DNA from 3 places in the Microbispora sp. CL1-1 genome. Region 1 is predicted to be linked to each of the others. Evidence: riboswitches for the same ligand, from Rfam matches in the RefSeq annotation. Region 1 holds a riboswitch; each other region holds the start of a gene.

Evidence for each region. A riboswitch is a leader RNA that binds a small molecule or an ion and turns the genes downstream of it on or off. The one in region 1 is predicted to bind cyclic di-AMP.
Region 2: another riboswitch for cyclic di-AMP. It lies ahead of HCK04_RS15385 (C40 family peptidase); the one in region 1 lies ahead of HCK04_RS33710 (C40 family peptidase).
Region 3: another riboswitch for cyclic di-AMP. It lies ahead of HCK04_RS00755 (C40 family peptidase); the one in region 1 lies ahead of HCK04_RS33710 (C40 family peptidase).

Annotation. Positions count from the first base shown of each region.
Region 1 covers NZ_JAATEK010000044.1:2,193-7,214, forward strand. Annotated here, with positions in the region: gene HCK04_RS33700 (RDD family protein) at 1-1,341, opposite strand, end outside; gene HCK04_RS33705 (amino-acid N-acetyltransferase) at 1,489-2,040, opposite strand; cyclic di-AMP (ydaO/yuaA leader) riboswitch at 2,425-2,578, shown strand; gene HCK04_RS33710 (C40 family peptidase) at 2,729-3,688, shown strand; gene HCK04_RS33715 (LuxR C-terminal-related transcriptional regulator) at 3,977-4,225, opposite strand; gene HCK04_RS33720 (helix-turn-helix domain-containing protein) at 4,297-4,707, opposite strand; gene HCK04_RS33725 (NADP-dependent oxidoreductase) at 4,808-5,022, shown strand, end outside.
Region 2 covers NZ_JAATEK010000010.1:168,651-173,672, reverse strand. Annotated here, with positions in the region: gene HCK04_RS15395 (hypothetical protein) at 1-493, shown strand, start outside; gene HCK04_RS15390 (hypothetical protein) at 568-1,659, shown strand; cyclic di-AMP (ydaO/yuaA leader) riboswitch at 2,065-2,223, shown strand; gene HCK04_RS15385 (C40 family peptidase) at 2,457-2,867, shown strand; gene HCK04_RS43605 (MarR family winged helix-turn-helix transcriptional regulator) at 2,934-3,263, opposite strand; gene HCK04_RS15375 (alpha/beta hydrolase) at 3,359-4,003, shown strand; gene HCK04_RS15370 (YafY family protein) at 4,171-5,022, opposite strand, start outside.
Region 3 covers NZ_JAATEK010000001.1:159,800-164,821, reverse strand. Annotated here, with positions in the region: gene HCK04_RS00770 (SAM-dependent methyltransferase) at 1-320, shown strand, start outside; gene HCK04_RS00765 (glycosyltransferase family 4 protein) at 427-1,536, opposite strand; gene HCK04_RS00760 (hypothetical protein) at 1,630-2,538, opposite strand; gene HCK04_RS00755 (C40 family peptidase) at 2,643-3,263, opposite strand; cyclic di-AMP (ydaO/yuaA leader) riboswitch at 3,331-3,489, opposite strand; gene HCK04_RS00750 (C40 family peptidase) at 3,803-4,765, opposite strand; gene HCK04_RS00745 (NYN domain-containing protein) at 4,915-5,022, opposite strand, start outside.

The DNA.
Region 1 (5,022 bases):
GTTGGCGACCTTGTCATGGAGCGCCTGATGCAGCGGCTTGTCCCACAACAGCCACAGCACGTTCAGAAGAGTGCCGAGGTTGGCGATGTAGGTGATAACGGGAATCCACTGCAGGAACTCGAAAGCGTAGAGCACGCCGGCCCGCTTGAGCGCCGCGTCCTGCGGAAGCCCACCCGCGTCGAGAGTGCCTCCGACCCGGACGACCTTGATGCCCATGAGTTTCTTGCCGAGCGTCTGGCCCTGTGCCCGCAGCATGAGGAATTCGTAGACGACCATGACGAGGCCGCCCAGGATCGCCGTGAGCAGCGACGCCAGGAAGTAACCGCTTCCGGGGTTGTAAACCCCGCTCCTAATGTCGACGCTCGCGTTGGTGACGACGATGGCCGCGACCACGACCGTGATGATCCCGAGCGGAATACCGACGATCACGCCATCGATGATGCGGGCGACGAGACGCTGCCACCACTCCGCGAGCGGAGCCGGGGCGCCGGGCGGGATCGGGCCGGCGGGCGCGTACGGCTGGCCGTAGCCGGGCTGACCATAGGCGGGCTGGCCGTACGGCTGCTGGCCATAACCGGGCTGCTGCCCATAGCCCGCCTGGGGGCTCGGCTGGGCGAACTGCTGCTGCCCGTACTGGTCCTGGCCGTACGGCTGCTGGGCCTGCGGCTGGCCGTAGCCCTGCTGGCCGTAACCGGGCTGCTGCTGAGCGCCGTAGCCCTGCTGCTGGCCGTACGGCTGCTGCGGGCCGGTCTGACCATAGCCCTGCTGGGGGTGACCCTGCTGCGGCCCGGTCTGGCCATAACCCTGCTGCTGCCCATAGCCCTGCTGCTGGCCGTACTGGTCCTGACCATATGGCTGCTGGGCCTGCGGCTGGCCGTAGCCCTGCTGGCCGTAACCGGGCTGCTGCTGAGCGCCGTAGCCCTGCTGCTGGCCGTACGGCTGCTGCGGGCCGGTCTGACCATAGCCCTGCTGGGGGTGACCCTGCTGCGGCCCGGTCTGGCCATAACCCTGCTGCTGCCCATAGCCCTGCTGCTGGCCGTAGTCCTGGGGACCGGTCTGCTGGCCGTACTGCTGCTGGGCCTGCGGGGCCTGCTGACCATAGCCCTGCTGGCCGTACGGCTGCTGCTGGGCGCCGTAGCCCTGCTGCTGGCCGTAGCCGCCCTGAGCGGGGTCGTAGGCGGGCGGCTGCTGCGGACCCGTGTGCTGCCCGCGATAGCTGACCACCGTGACGTCGGGGTCGTATTCCTGGGGTTGTCTGTCCGTGTTGTACCCGGGGTTCGATGACGGCGGTGGCGTTCCGTCCGACTCGTCCTGGGGGTACGGCGGCTGTCCGGTGCTCACCGTGTCACCTCGTTTCGAAGACGCATGCGCCGCACGTCTGTAGCACACGCTGATATTGCCAAAAGTAGCGACAGGCGTATCAACAGTCACCTTTGCAACAGTCGACAACCACCGTCAAGATCGATGATCAATGCCCATCAATGGTGATCAATGACGGTCGAGGTGCAGCAACATCCGGGTGTTCCCCAGCGTGTTCGGCTTCACGTGCTCCAGGTCGAGAAACTCGGCGACACCCTCGTCGTACGACGCCAGGAGCTCCGCGTAGACCTCAGGGGAGACCGGGGTGCCCTGGATGGGCCGGAAACCGTGCCTGGCGAAGAAGTCCACCGCGAACGTGAGGCAGAAGACCCTCCGCACGCCGAGGTCCCTGGCGGTCTCGATGAGCGCGGCGACGATCCGGTGGCCGATGCCCCCGCCGCGCGCCGCGGGGTCCACCGCGACGGTCCTGATCTCGGCGAGGTCCTCCCACAGCACGTGCAGCGCGCCGCAGCCGACGACCTGCCCGGCCGTCTCGGCCACCCAGAACTCCTGGACGTCCTCATACAGCGTGACCGTGCTCTTCTTGAGCAGGCGGGGCCCGTTGCCGGAGTACGCGTCGACGAGACGCCGGATCGCCCGGACGTCCGGCGTCCTGGCCCGGCGCACCGTCACGGCCGTGGCACCCGACTCACTGGGCGTCTGCGCGGCGACCTGCTCCATGACCGGTCAGCCTAGCCGCAGCGCGGCCTGATCCCATGCGCGGAGCGTCCCCCGGATAACGGTCATCCCCAAACGCCAGACCCCACATGAGTTCTGACCGTGTGTAGCCGCCCGGACGCGGACGGACGTACGGTCACACCCCAAGGCCACTGTCCACTTTTGTCCCAGTTTTTTCACCAGCCCGAGCAGCACATCCAAACTCTCGGATCGCTCCAAACCCCTGTGAACACGGACGTTTCACAACCGATCCCGTGATCCGACCGTGATCCTTTGGTTGTCAAACCTAGACGGGTTTCGGAGTTCTGGTTGAGCAAGAACTCGCGGTGCACTATCGTCCAGCGACGATGCCGGTCATCGTGAGCGCTCGCGGCGACCGGGCGCCGAATCTTCGAAGCACCGAGTGCGAAGGGGAGCCGGGGACCCAACTGCAGGATCCAGGATCGGTTCGGTCTCAGATCGACAAGGGGTGAATCCGCCAGGTAGGGCTACTCCGGCCCGAACCCGTCAGCTAACCCGGTAGGCGCTCAGCAGCGCCCCGCCGTACGGCCCCGTCTCGACGACGGGCCCGCCGCGGGGCGCACATGGGAGAGGAGCTCGGTTGCGCATGCGTGGCAAGAGGCCGGCGGGCAGGCACGCCCGCGGCCGGCGATCCGGATCCGGCACGGCCGGTCCGGGTCCCCTCCGCCGTTTGGCGTTCGTCGGACTCGCGATCAGCGCGATCACGTTCGGCGCCCCGGTCGTCAGCGCCACCGCCGACCCGAAGCCGAGCCTCAAGCAGCTCACCAAGCAGGTCGAGGACCTCTACGACGAAATCGAGACGCTCACCGAGCAGTACAACGGCGAGCGGGTGCGTCTGAAGGCGGCCGAGCGGTCCGCCGACCTCGCCAAGAAGAACCTCGCCAAGAGCGAGGCCGAGCTGGAGGTCCGCCGGCAGAAGGCGAGCGCCCTCGCGCAGCACTCCTACATGACCAACGGGCTCGGCAACGCGCTCGCGCTCATCGACAGCGACATCGACCCCCGGCGCTACCTCGACCAGGCCTCCACGACGTACGCGCTGGAGCTGCAGCAGAGCCAGGAGGTCGCGGAGGTCACCAAGGCCATGGACGCCGCCGCGCGGGCCAGGCAGAGCGCCTCCGCCCGGCAGGCCGAGGTCAAGAAGCTCCTCAGCGGCCTCGACGCCCGGCGCGACAAGATCACCAGTCTGATCAAGAAGACCGAGAGCAGCCTCTACCGGCAGGTCTCCCAGACGATCGGCAGAGAGACGCGCACGAGGACGGACTTCCCCATCATCGGTGACGGCAAGGCCGCCCAGGCGGCGCGCTGGGCCCTCGCGCAGCAGCTCAAGCCGTACGTGTGGGGCGCCGATGGGCCCGGCTCCTTCGACTGCTCCGGCCTGGTCATGGCGGCCTACCAGTCCGTCGGGATCAGCCTGCCGCACTACACGGGCGACCAGTGGACGGCCGGCACGCACATCCCGCGTGACCAGCTCCGCCCCGGCGACCTGGTGTTCTTCTACTCCGACCTGCACCACGTGGGCATCTACATCGGCAACGGCTACATGATCCACGCGCCGCGCACAGGAGACGTCGTCCACATCGCGAAGATCGACGGCCGGCCGTTCGCGGGCGCGGTGCGCGTCGCCGACTGAGTCTCTGGCCACGGGGCCTCTGACCACGGGGCCTCTGACCACGGAGCCTCTGTCACAGGGGCCTCGGTCTACGGAGCCCTTCGTCTACGGAGCGCCTCGGTCTGCGAGGGCCTCTGTCTGCGGGCGCTCTTCCACGGAGCCTTCCCGGGGGCCTTTCCGGGGAGCCTTCCCGGGGAGCCTTTCCGGGGGCCTTTTCGGAGAGCCCCTCCTCCGTTGGAGGGGCGCCGGTCCCTTTCGCAGCGAACGCGGCCGGACAACGCAGTCGGATAACGCGCTTAGATGAAACACTCAGATGAGGCGGCGGCGTGCCGCCCAGGCGACCGCCTCGATCGCCGTCGCCACACCGATGCGGTCGCAGATGCACCGCAACCGGCGCCGCACGGTTCGGCCGCTGACGTCGAGACTGCGGCCCACCCGGTCTGCTGTCACTCCCTTGGCCAGCTCCGCGAGGAGAAGCAGATCCTCTTCGGTGAGACCGGCACGCTCAAGGTCCGAGGCAGGATTGTCACCTCGGTAGACGACCTCGGGAACACCCATCGTCCGCCCTCCCCCACGACGATGTCGTCGGCCCACCCTTCAGGGAAGGTAAACGCCTCGCCTGAAGGTCGTCAAGGTCGGTGGCCGGAGCGGCGGTCGTACGCCTGCCTGGCCGCTTCGACATCCTCCATGTGGATCTCGGCCCAGCGCTTGATCGCTTCGAGCAGCGGCATGAGGTCCTCGCCCAGCGGCGTGAGCCGATAGTCGACCCTCACCGGCACCGACGGAGTGACCGTGCGTGACACCAGGCCGTCGCGTTCCATCGTCCGCAACGTCTGCGTGAGCATCTTCTGGCTGACTCCGGCGATCGTCCTCGCCAACTCGCTGTAGCGGCGCGGGCCGCCGGCGAGCGCGGTGAGCGCCAGGCTCACCCACTTGTCGCTGAGCGTGTCGAGCAGCTTCCTGGACGGGCAGGTCGCGACGTAGGCGTTGTAGCGCTGACGCGCCTCCTCGCGCCGCTCGGCCGCCGTCTGAGTCGCCATGTCTTCCCTTCTCCTCCCTTACGCACTTCCAGGTGCCTTCTTACCGAAAGAGAGTAGATCTTCCTACGCTCCGTGCCATCGCGAAAGGAGAAAGACGCTCATGAGAGCACTGATGGCACGGGATGGAGCCGTACGGATCGTCGACGTGCGGGAGCCGGATCCGGGGCAGGGGCAGGTGCGGATCAGGGTCGAGGCGGCGGCCGTCAACCCCGTCGACCTGGCCACGGCCGCGGGCGTCCTCGCCGACAACGGGCTCATGCCGCACCAGGAGACGTACGCGCTCGGCTGGGACGTCGCGGGCGTGGTCGACCGGGC
Region 2 (5,022 bases), on a different contig from region 1:
GAAGGGCAGGAGCCTGCCGCTGCCCGGAAAGACGGACACCTGGAACTTCGCGGGATTCAGCCCGGACGGCGCGCGGCTGCTGATGCAAGGGGAAGACGGCCGGATGACGGTGTTCGACCGGGGGCTGCGCACCCGCCTGCGGTCGAAGACGCGGCTGTGGGCGACGGCCCTGGCGAACGACCACGTCACGGCGGCGGAGCCGGTCGGCTCGTGGCCGAAGTCGCGCACGCTGCGCCTGGTCGACCTGCGCACCGGCAAGGCGAGCCGCACCGTGACCGTACGGCTCCCGCGCGGGCGGCGGATCGACGACCTCGACTTCGACAAGGCGGGACACCTGGTCGTCCGGTCGAAGACCGAAACCGGAGTGACGGTCTACCGGGTCTCGAAGACGACCGGCGTGGTGACGCGGGTGCGGAGCCTGGTCAGGCCCGACGCGAAGATCTGGGTGCTCCCCGGTGACGACGCGTACGAGCCGTGGACGGAGAAGAAGTGACTCCGGCCCTTCCGCGACGTGTGAACGACTCCCCTCGGTCAAACGTCGTACTGGTGAGCGGAAGGGGAAGCATCGTGCGCACCGTACTCGTCTCGGGCATATCGGCGATCGGGCTGGCGTTCCTGCCGGCCGCGGCGGCCTCGGGAGCGGCCCACCAGGGCGGCCAGGCCGGGGAGACCGCGCCCACGTGGCGGCTGGCCAAGGTGAACACCCTGCCCGGGGACGACGTGCTCGACGACGTGACGGTCCTCGGCAACGGGTCGGTGTGGGCGGCCGGCCACCGGGTCGTGAACGGCACGCGGCGGGGCCTGGTCGAGCGGTTCGACGGCCGATCGTGGAAGGTGCTCCCCGGCAGCCCGTCGTACGAGCTGACGGCCGTGACCGCCGGCTCGGACAAGAACGTGTGGGTCTTCGGCCCGGGGAAGGCGAGCCGGTGGAACGGCCGGACATGGACCACCTTCTCGCTCGGCAGCGGCTTCTCCACGACGGACGCCGACGGCACGGGCGCGAAGGACGTCTGGGCGGTCGCCGACTCCTCGGCCTCGGCCAGGCACTGGAACGGGTCGTCGTGGCGGAGCGTCCCGCTGCCGGCCCACGCCGCCGCCGTCGACGCGTACAAGGCCGGTGACGTCTGGGCGGCGGGGGCCAAGGGCACCCGTCCCGCGATCATGCGGTGGAACGGGAAGTCCTGGGCGCTGGTGCCCACCCCCGCGATCAAACTGCCCGCTCGCGACGCCGCCGCGGTGCTCACCGACATCGCCGTCCTCGGCCCCCGCAACGTGTGGGCCGTCGGCGGCGTGAGCTGGGAGGGCGCCGACGACCAGGGCGACGACAAGATCTACGACCGCCCCCTGGTCATGCACTGGAACGGCCGCTCGTGGACCGCCTCGGTCGGCGCCGTCAACGCCCAGCCGTACACGGAGGTGGAGCCCGACGGCGCGGGCGGCGTGTGGATCGTGCAGAGCGACTGGAACTCCACCCTGTGGCATGTCACGGGTTCGACGTGGCGGAGCACCCCGATCCCCCGGAAGGCCGGCACCGACGCCGCCCTGTTCTCGATCGCGCGCAGGCCCGGGACGACGACGCTGTGGGGCGCCGGGTTCACCGCGCCGCAGGGCGACCCCGACGACCCCTCCGCCAACGGCGCCTTCTGGCGTACGAACTAGCCATCCGGCAGGTCACGCCCGCTCGTGCAGGGCGGCAGCCGGGCGGCGCAAGCGACGATCAACGCCCCCCGGACCACAGGCGGGCAGCCGAGGGGCCGAAGGCCGCCAGGGTCAGGATGTACGCCGCCGACAGGGCTTACTCGCCTTCCTCCGCAGGTCAGGCCCACCATGGGACGAGCGTGACCAGCGCCACATCTCTTCCGCAGATGCACTCTGACCTGCAACTTCGCGCATTTGATCCCTTTTATGCGCTTCTTATCCTTTTGATGCTCTTTGCGGATATATGGGGCTCTTGGTAGTTTCCTTGCCCATCGGCGGGATCCACGTGACCTCGTCGTTACGAACCCGGCCCCGCCGGGTTCGACCATCCACAGTCGCCGTCGCCCCGCCTCTCCGCCCCCCTGGGCGCCGGTGATGCCGAATCCGAGCAGCTAGGAGGCTCGGAGCCGGGGAACCAATCGACCTTCGACGAAGGTCTGGGGTGAATCGGCGCGCCGGCGCCGTAGGGCGATCTTCCCTGCCCGAATCCGTCAGCTAACCCGGTAGGCGCAAGCGGAAGACCAAAGGGAGAGATCCTCCTGTCCACCAACTCCACCACTCTGCTCCGCATCGCCTGCGTCACGATCGGTAGCGCGGCGCTCACCGCGTCGGCCGGAGCATTGAGCGCACTCCCCGCAGCCGCCGCGTCCGCGACGGTGACATCCCCACCCCCGGCCCCCGCCCCCGCCCCCGCCCTCACCTCGGCGGTCATCCCGCCCGTGCCCCCCACAACGACCACCCCCCTGCATCCCGCGCCCGTGGCCGAGAACTCCGCCACGAGGAAGCTCACCAAGGCGGCTCTCCAGCAGGAGAAGGCCGAGCGCGCCATCAAGGTGGCGAAGAAGCAGCTCGGCGACCCGTACGTGTGGGGCGCCACGGGCCCAGGAGCGTTCGACTGCTCCGGGCTGGTCCAGTTCGCCTGGCGCAAGGCCGGCGTCAAGCTCCCGCGTACGACGTGGGCGATGCTCAGGCACGCCAAGAAGAGGGTCTCGCTGTCGCACCTCAAGCCCGGCGACCTCATCTTCACCAGTGGCGGCGGCCACGTGGGCATGTATCTCGGGCACAGGAAGGTGATCAGCGCCCCCCACAGCGGCGCGGTGGTCAGTGTCGACAGGCTCAACGCCTATTGGAGGGGCAGCTTCCTCACCGCCGTACGCCCCGGCGTCTGACCCGGGACGCCCTCGGTGGAGACGCGCCGCCGCGCAGCGCATCTCCGCCGAGGGCGTGGCCGGAGGCTACGCGTCCTCCACGACGAGGCGCCGGAGCAGGGCCAGCAGGGTCGCGCGGTCCGCGTCCGGCAGGGCGGTGTAGCACCTGGCGAGCACCTCGTCGGCGACCTTGTGCCCGGCTTCCAGGACCCGCTCGCCGGAAGGGGTGAGATGGTGCTCGATGCGCCTGCCGTGCCCGGGCCTGCGTTCGATCCATCCCTGGGCCACGAGCCGCCCGGCGAGGGTGCCGAAGGCCTGCTCGGTCTGGAACGTCGCCGCGGCCAGCTCCCGGGCCGACGCCCCGGGGGTACGGCTGATCGCCCGGAGGGCGTCCCACTGGGCGAGCGTCGCGCCGATCGCCGACAGCCCGCTCTCCAGGGCCCGGTGCTGCCGATATTGGACCTGTTTGACCGCCCGCCCGAGTTGTTGCAGATCGCGACCTGTCCCTCACCATGTCGGAGGCCGGCACCGGCAGACCGGCCCTGATCCTGCACGGCGGCGGCGGCCCCGCCACGGTCGCCGGGCTCGCCGGGCACCTCTCCCGGACGGCACACACCCTGACGCCCGTGCATCCCGGCTGGGACGGCACCGACCGTCCCCCGTGGCTCACCGGCATCGACGACCTCGCCCTCGCCTACCTGCACTGCCTGCATCGCCTGGGGTTGCGCGACGTTCTCGTCGCCGGCTCCTCCCTCGGCGGCTGGACCGCCGCCGAGATGGCCGTACGCGACACGGCGGGGATCATCACCGGGCTGGTGCTGGTCGACGCCGTGGGCGTGGACGTCCCCGGCGAGCCGATCCGCGACTTCTTCGCCCTGGACGCGCGCGGCGTGGCCGAATACGCCTGGCACGACTCGCAGCGCTTCTACGTCGACCCGGCCGGCGTCCCCGCCGACCAGCTCGCAGCCCGGGCGGCCGACATGGCCACCATGCGCACGCTGGCGGGCGACCCCTACATGCACGATCCCAAACTGCTCCGCCGGTTGCGGCACGTCGACGTGCCCGCGCTCCTGGTGTGGGGGAGAGCGACCGGATCGTCACCCCCGCCTACGGAGCCGCCTACGCCGGCGCCTTCGCCAACGGCCGGCTGGAGGTGATCCCGGAGGCCGGTCACCTGCCGCACATCGAACAGCCGGCGGCCACCTTCGCCGCGATCGACCGCCATCTGCACGCGGCCGGTTCGCCGGCGACCAGCGCTTAGCCCGCAGTCACCCGCCCGCAGTCACCCGCCCGCAGTCACCCGCCCGCAGTCACCCGCCCGCAGTCACTCTGCGGTCCTGCGGGCGGAAGCCGCGAGCCGGTCCGCGAGCGCCGCGACACGGTCGCGCAGCTCGTCCGGCCGCTCGATGACGAACGGCCGGTCGAGTGAGGCGAGCACCGGAGGCAGCCAGTCGAGCCGCTCCGCGCGCACCTCGACGCGGAGCCAGCCCTCGTCCCCGGGATCCGCCAGGGTCGCGACGGCGGCGGGAAGCCGGGCGCGGATCTGCTCGACCGTCCCCTGGATCCGCAGCACCACGTCGTACCGATATCGAGCCGTCGCGAATCCGGCCAGGACGTGCTGCGCCGGATCGAACCCGGCGGGCGGCTCGAACGAGCCGGGCAGCGTCCTCGCGTCCGCGATGCGATCCAGCCGGAAGGTCCGGTCCTCGCCGATCTCCGGATCCGCGCCCGTGACGTACCACCGGCCCGAATGGGCGACGAGCCCGTACGGATGCAGCGTGCGCTCGCTGCGCCGACCATCGGCGGCGGTATACCTGATCGAGATCGGCCGGTGATGGCGCACCGCGTCGGCGACGCAGAGCAACACGGCGGTCTCGGGAACGGCGGACTCGCCGGGCGGGGCCGTGAAGGCGAGGGATTCGAGCACGGTGTCGAGCCTGCGGGCGAGCCGCTCGGGCAGAACGCGCCGGATCTTGGCCGCCGCCGTCTCGCTCGCCGTGCCCGCCGCCGTCGTCAGCCCCGCGCGGCGACCGGCGACCAGGCCGAGCAGCACGGCGAGCGCCTCGTCGTCGCTCAGCATGAGCGGGGGCATGCGATATCCGGGGGCGAGGCGATAGCCGCCGTATCGGCCGCGCACCGACTCGACGGGCACATCGAGGTCGATCAGGTGGTCCAC
Region 3 (5,022 bases), on a different contig from region 1:
TCCACCACCTCGCCGACGAGGAGGACCCCGACGGCCTCGTGGACACCTACAAGGCCCGCCTGGCACCCGGCAGCTACATGCAGCTCACCCACTTCTGCTCCTGCGCGCCGGAGATGCGCGAGCTGGAGGCGGTGCTGCTGCAGATGCTGGGCACCGGCCGCGCCCGCGACATGCCCGAGATCGTGCGGTTCTTCGACGGCCTCGAACTGATCGAGCCCGGCGTGGTGCACGTGCCCGAGTGGCGTCCCGAGAAGCCCGTGAGCTACCCCCTCGACCTCGGCGGCATCTGCGTCGCCGGCGGTGTGGGCCGCAAGCCCTGACCGGCCGGAACGACCTCGCGGGCGTGCCCACGAGGCGGCCGCACAGCGGGCGTGCTCCCGGCTGAGGCAGCCACACAGCGGGCCGTGCCCACCGGCTGAGGCTGCCTCACAGCAGCGCGGCGAACCGGGCCGCGACGAGGTCCCAGCGCCACTCCTCCTCGATCCAGGCCCGGCCCCGCTCGCCCATCGCGCGGGCGCGGGCGGGGTCGGCCAGCAGATCGCCCACCGCGGCGGCCACCGCCGTGTGCGACGTGCCGTCGACCACCAGGCCCGTCTCGCCGTGCCGTACGGCGTCGGGGGCGCCCCCGGAGGAGCCCGCGACCACGGGCAGCCCGGTGGCCGACGCCTCCAGATAGACGATGCCGAGGCCCTCCACGTCGAGCCCGCCGAACCTGCTGCGGCAGGGCATGGCGAACACGTCGCCCGCGTCGTAGTAGGCCGGGAGGGACGCCCAGGGCACGGACCCGGTGACGACCACCGAGCCGCGCAGGCCGGCCCCCGCCGCCGTCCGTTCCAGCGACCGCCGCAGCGGGCCGCCGCCGACCAGCAGCAGGACCGCGCCGGGAACCCGCCGCAGAACGAGCGGCCAGGCCCGCAGCAGCACGTCCTGGCCCTTGCGCGGCACCAGCCGGGAGACGCACACGACCACCGGCCGGTCGCCCAGGCCGAGGGACGCGCGGATCCGGTCGCCGCCCGCCCCCGGACGATAGAGGGTCGTGTCCACGCCGGGCGCGAGCCGTACGAGCCGGGAGGCGGGCACGACCCGGGCGATCCGGCGGCGGGTGTACTCGCCGAGATAGGTCACGATGTCGGCCCCCGCCCCGATGCGGCGCAGCAGGGCGCGCGCGCCCGGCAGGCGGGCCCACGACGCCTCGTGCCCGTGGGTGAGCATGACGATGCGGCCCGCGCCCGCGGCGCGCAGGCCGGGAGCCAGCAGCCCCAGCGGCGCCGCCGCGCCGAAGACGACGGTCGCGCCGTCCTCCACCAGCGCCGCCGCCCGTCGCGCCACCGCGCGGGTCGGCAGCATCAGCGAGGAGGGATGCCGGACCACCTCGTACGGCTGGCGGGCGTCGAACTCCTCACACCCCTTCCAGCGCGGGGCGTACACGACCACGGAGCCGGGCGGCCTGCGCACGGCGAGGCCGTGCACGAACGCCTGGATGCCGCCCGGTCTGGGCGGGAAGTCGTTCGTGACGATCAGCGTCCGCTTCGTCATCCTCACCCCCGCTGCCGGCGTGATCACGCGGTCCCCCCGCGCCGCCCGAGAACGCATTGTCGCAGTCCCGGCCGGGTCGTCGCGGTCGGACGATCAGGTCCGGGCGAGCTGCTCGCGCGACCACGACCGCCAGGCGCGGGTCAGGTCGCCGGCGGTCAGCCCGAGCTCCTCCCGCAGGGCGGCGCCGATCTCCTCGCGCAGCGCGGCGCGATAGAGGGCGACCAGCCTCGGCTCGCCGAACCGGGCCGCGATGTAGCGGCAGGCGAGCCACGCCTCCTCGTACGCCTGGGCGGGCCTGGCGGCGAAGTCGGCGGGCCCCGGCAGGCCGCCGAGCGCCGCCCTCCCGGCCGCGACGTCGGCGGCCAGCTCGGCGGCGACCGTACGGACCGGCAGCCCGCTGTCCAGGTAGCCCACGTAGTCGGCGAAGCCCTCCATGAGCCACATCGGCACCGTGCGGCGGCCGGCGGTCGCGACGTGCGTCAGCTCGTGGGTCATGACGACCAGGCGGCCGGTCGCGGACAGGCGGGCGAACGCGGCCGGCTGCACGATCACCCGGTCGCCGGTGGCGACGGCCGCCAGGCCGTCCACCTTCGCCGGCGCGGCCAGCACGGCGGCCTGCTCCTCGGTGCGCGGCACCAGGACCACCGCGCCGCCGAGCCCGCCCCAGACCCTCGTGACCGTACTGCCCGCGCGGCCGGCCAGCGCGGCGATCTCGGCGACCAGCGGCCGGGGCGACCCGACGACGACGGCGCGCTCGCCGCGGGCGACCGAGGCGCCGGTCCACATGCCGGGATGCTCGCGTACGGCGGCGCGGGCGTCGAGCCGCAGGGCGCGCAGCGGGTCGGGCGGCGCCGCGGCGGCGGGCCCGGCCAGCAGCGCGGCCAGCGCGACGGCCACGGCCGCGATCCGGCGGGGAGTGGCCCCGGCGGGTCCGGGCCGGCTCCGGCCGGCTCCGGCACGCACGCCCGGCGCGCACGCGGGCACGCCGCTCGTGACAGTCACGCCGTGCATGGTAGCCAGCGCATGTCACGGCCCCGCCCACCTCGGCGAGGTGGACGGGGCCGTAAGGACGGCGCCGGTCGAGGGGGCTTGGTGACCGGTGCCCGTCAGACGCCCGGCCGGACGGCACCCACGAAGGTGCTCCTCCGGTAGGCGTCCAGCTTGTCGATCCTGACCCGCGTGCCGCTGTGCGGGGCGTGGATCATCCTGTTGTGCCCGACGTACATGCCGACGTGGCCGCCGCCGCTGGTGAAGATGAGGTCACCGGGCTCGAAGTGCCCCCAGGACACCTTCTTCCTGACCGCGCTGCGGATGGACCACGTCGTGCGCGGCAGCCGTACGCCGGCCTTGCGCCAGGCGTACTGGACCAGGCCCGAGCAGTCGAACGCGCCCGGTCCCGTGGCTCCGTAGCGGTAGGGGTCGCCGATCTGCTTCTCGGCGGCCTTCACCGCGCGCCGGGCCCTGGCCCGCTGGAGCGAGGCCCTGCTGATCTTCCGCTTGGCGGTGTGCCTCTTGGTCCGCTTCTTCGCGGCGGCGTTGCGGGCGGCGGTCTTCGCGCTCTCCTCGGCGCCCGTCTTCGTGGCCGTCTTCGTGGCCGTCTTGGTGGCCGTCTTCGTCGCCGTGGCCGTCGTGACGACCGTGACCGTCGCCGGGTCGGCCGCCGGGTCGGCCGCCGTGCCGGCTGCCGCCGCCGGATGTGCTCCAGCGACACCTACGGATGCCGTCAACGCGGCACCACTAACGGCAATTCGGGCAAGACGGGACAGACTGGGGGTGGTAGACAGGATCTCTCCTCGAGTCTTCCGCTCACGCCTACCGGGTTAGCTGACGGGTTCGGGCGGGGAAGTCGCCCTACGGCGCGCGATGCGCCGATTCACCCCGGACCTTCGCGTGAAGGTCGGTGGTTCCCCGGCTCCGTGCCTCCTGACTGCACGGACTCGGCTGGCCATCGGCGTCGGGGGGATCCCACGGGGGAGGGTGATGAAGGACGCCGATGCCGCTGGATGACTGCGACCGGCCGGCCGGACCGGGACGCACGGCGGCGAGGCGTGCTCGCCGCGGCCCAGAAGCTACCCAGGACTCGCGGCGTTCGGCAAAGCGCTCCAGCCGGATAAAGATCGCATAACGAAGGCCGCGGAGAAGAAATCGCAGCTTACCCACACCGCGAATGCGCCAAATGTGACCCTGCCCACAATTTGCACAACAAGCGCCGATGGGGTCACATTTGCCGCGTCAGTCACAGATCGTCACGGAGACGGCGGGACCGTCAGGGGCGCACGGCTCCGATCGCGTGATACTCGGCGAGTGTGACGACTTTCACAACATCGCCGGTCTGCGGGGCATGAACGACCTTCCCGTCGCCGGCGTAGATGCCGACGTGCCCGTATCCGGCGTGCCAGAGCAGGTCGCCCGGCTGGAGGTCGTCGAGCGAGACCCGGCGGCTCGCGCCCCAGGCCCACTGCTCGTAGCTCGTCCGGGGCAGCCGGACGCCCGCCGCCGCCCACGCGGCCTGCACGAGCCCGGAGCAGTCCCAGGCGCCCGGTCCGGTGCCCCCGTAGCGGTAGGGCTTGCCGATCTGCTTGTAGGCGAACTGGAGGGCGGCCAGCGCGTTGCCGGACGCCGGCCCGTTGTAGACGACGCCGGCGCTGTTGGGGTTGCCGGGGTTGAACGTCCCGAGCGAGCGCAGCAGCTTCATCTGCTCCCGGACGAGCTTGTCGACCTTCTCCTTCTCGTCCGCCAGCTCGTCCTTGACGTCGGCGGCCTCCTTGTAGACCTGCTTGCTCTGGTTGCGGCGGTTCTTGAGGTCCTTGATGGCGCCCTCGTACGCCTTGAGCCGCCCGGCCCGCTCGGCCGACATGTGGTTGAGCGTGGCGAGGCCGCTGAGCATGGCGTCGGGGTTGGAGCTGTAGAAGACGCCGCCCCACGACCCCATGTCGCCGACCTGGTAGCTGCTGACGGCCATCGAGACCAGCCCGGAGCGTAGCTCCTCGACCCGGGCGTTCTGCTTCTTGTAGTCCTCGTTGATCGTGAGGTACTTCTGCCGGGCCTTCTTCCACTTCTCGTTGGCCGCGTTATAACGGTCCACGAGCTGGTCGGCCTGCGCGTTGAGCTTGCTCAGCTTCGCTTTCACCTGCGCGACAGTGGGCTTCGGATCCGCCTGCGCGCCCGTCATCGGAGTGAGCAGGACCACGGCGGCCAGACCGGCGGCCACCGGCACACGCCCTCGCACTGAGCCCCCTTGAGGATAAACCTCTTTGATCGACGAAACCTGCGGCGCGACTCTATCTAGGCGATCTTGAAGCTTCAACCTATTCGCAGGTATTCGCGGCAGTCGTCACCTACTGTGACGTCGCAGGTCCGGGGCGTGCGCGGGACGCGTCAACCGCGGCCGAGACGGCGCAGCAGCAGGATCGAGGGCACCGGCCGGGCACCCATGCGGCGCACCGACTCGGCCACCTCCCGGTCGGAGGAGACGACCGCGATGGC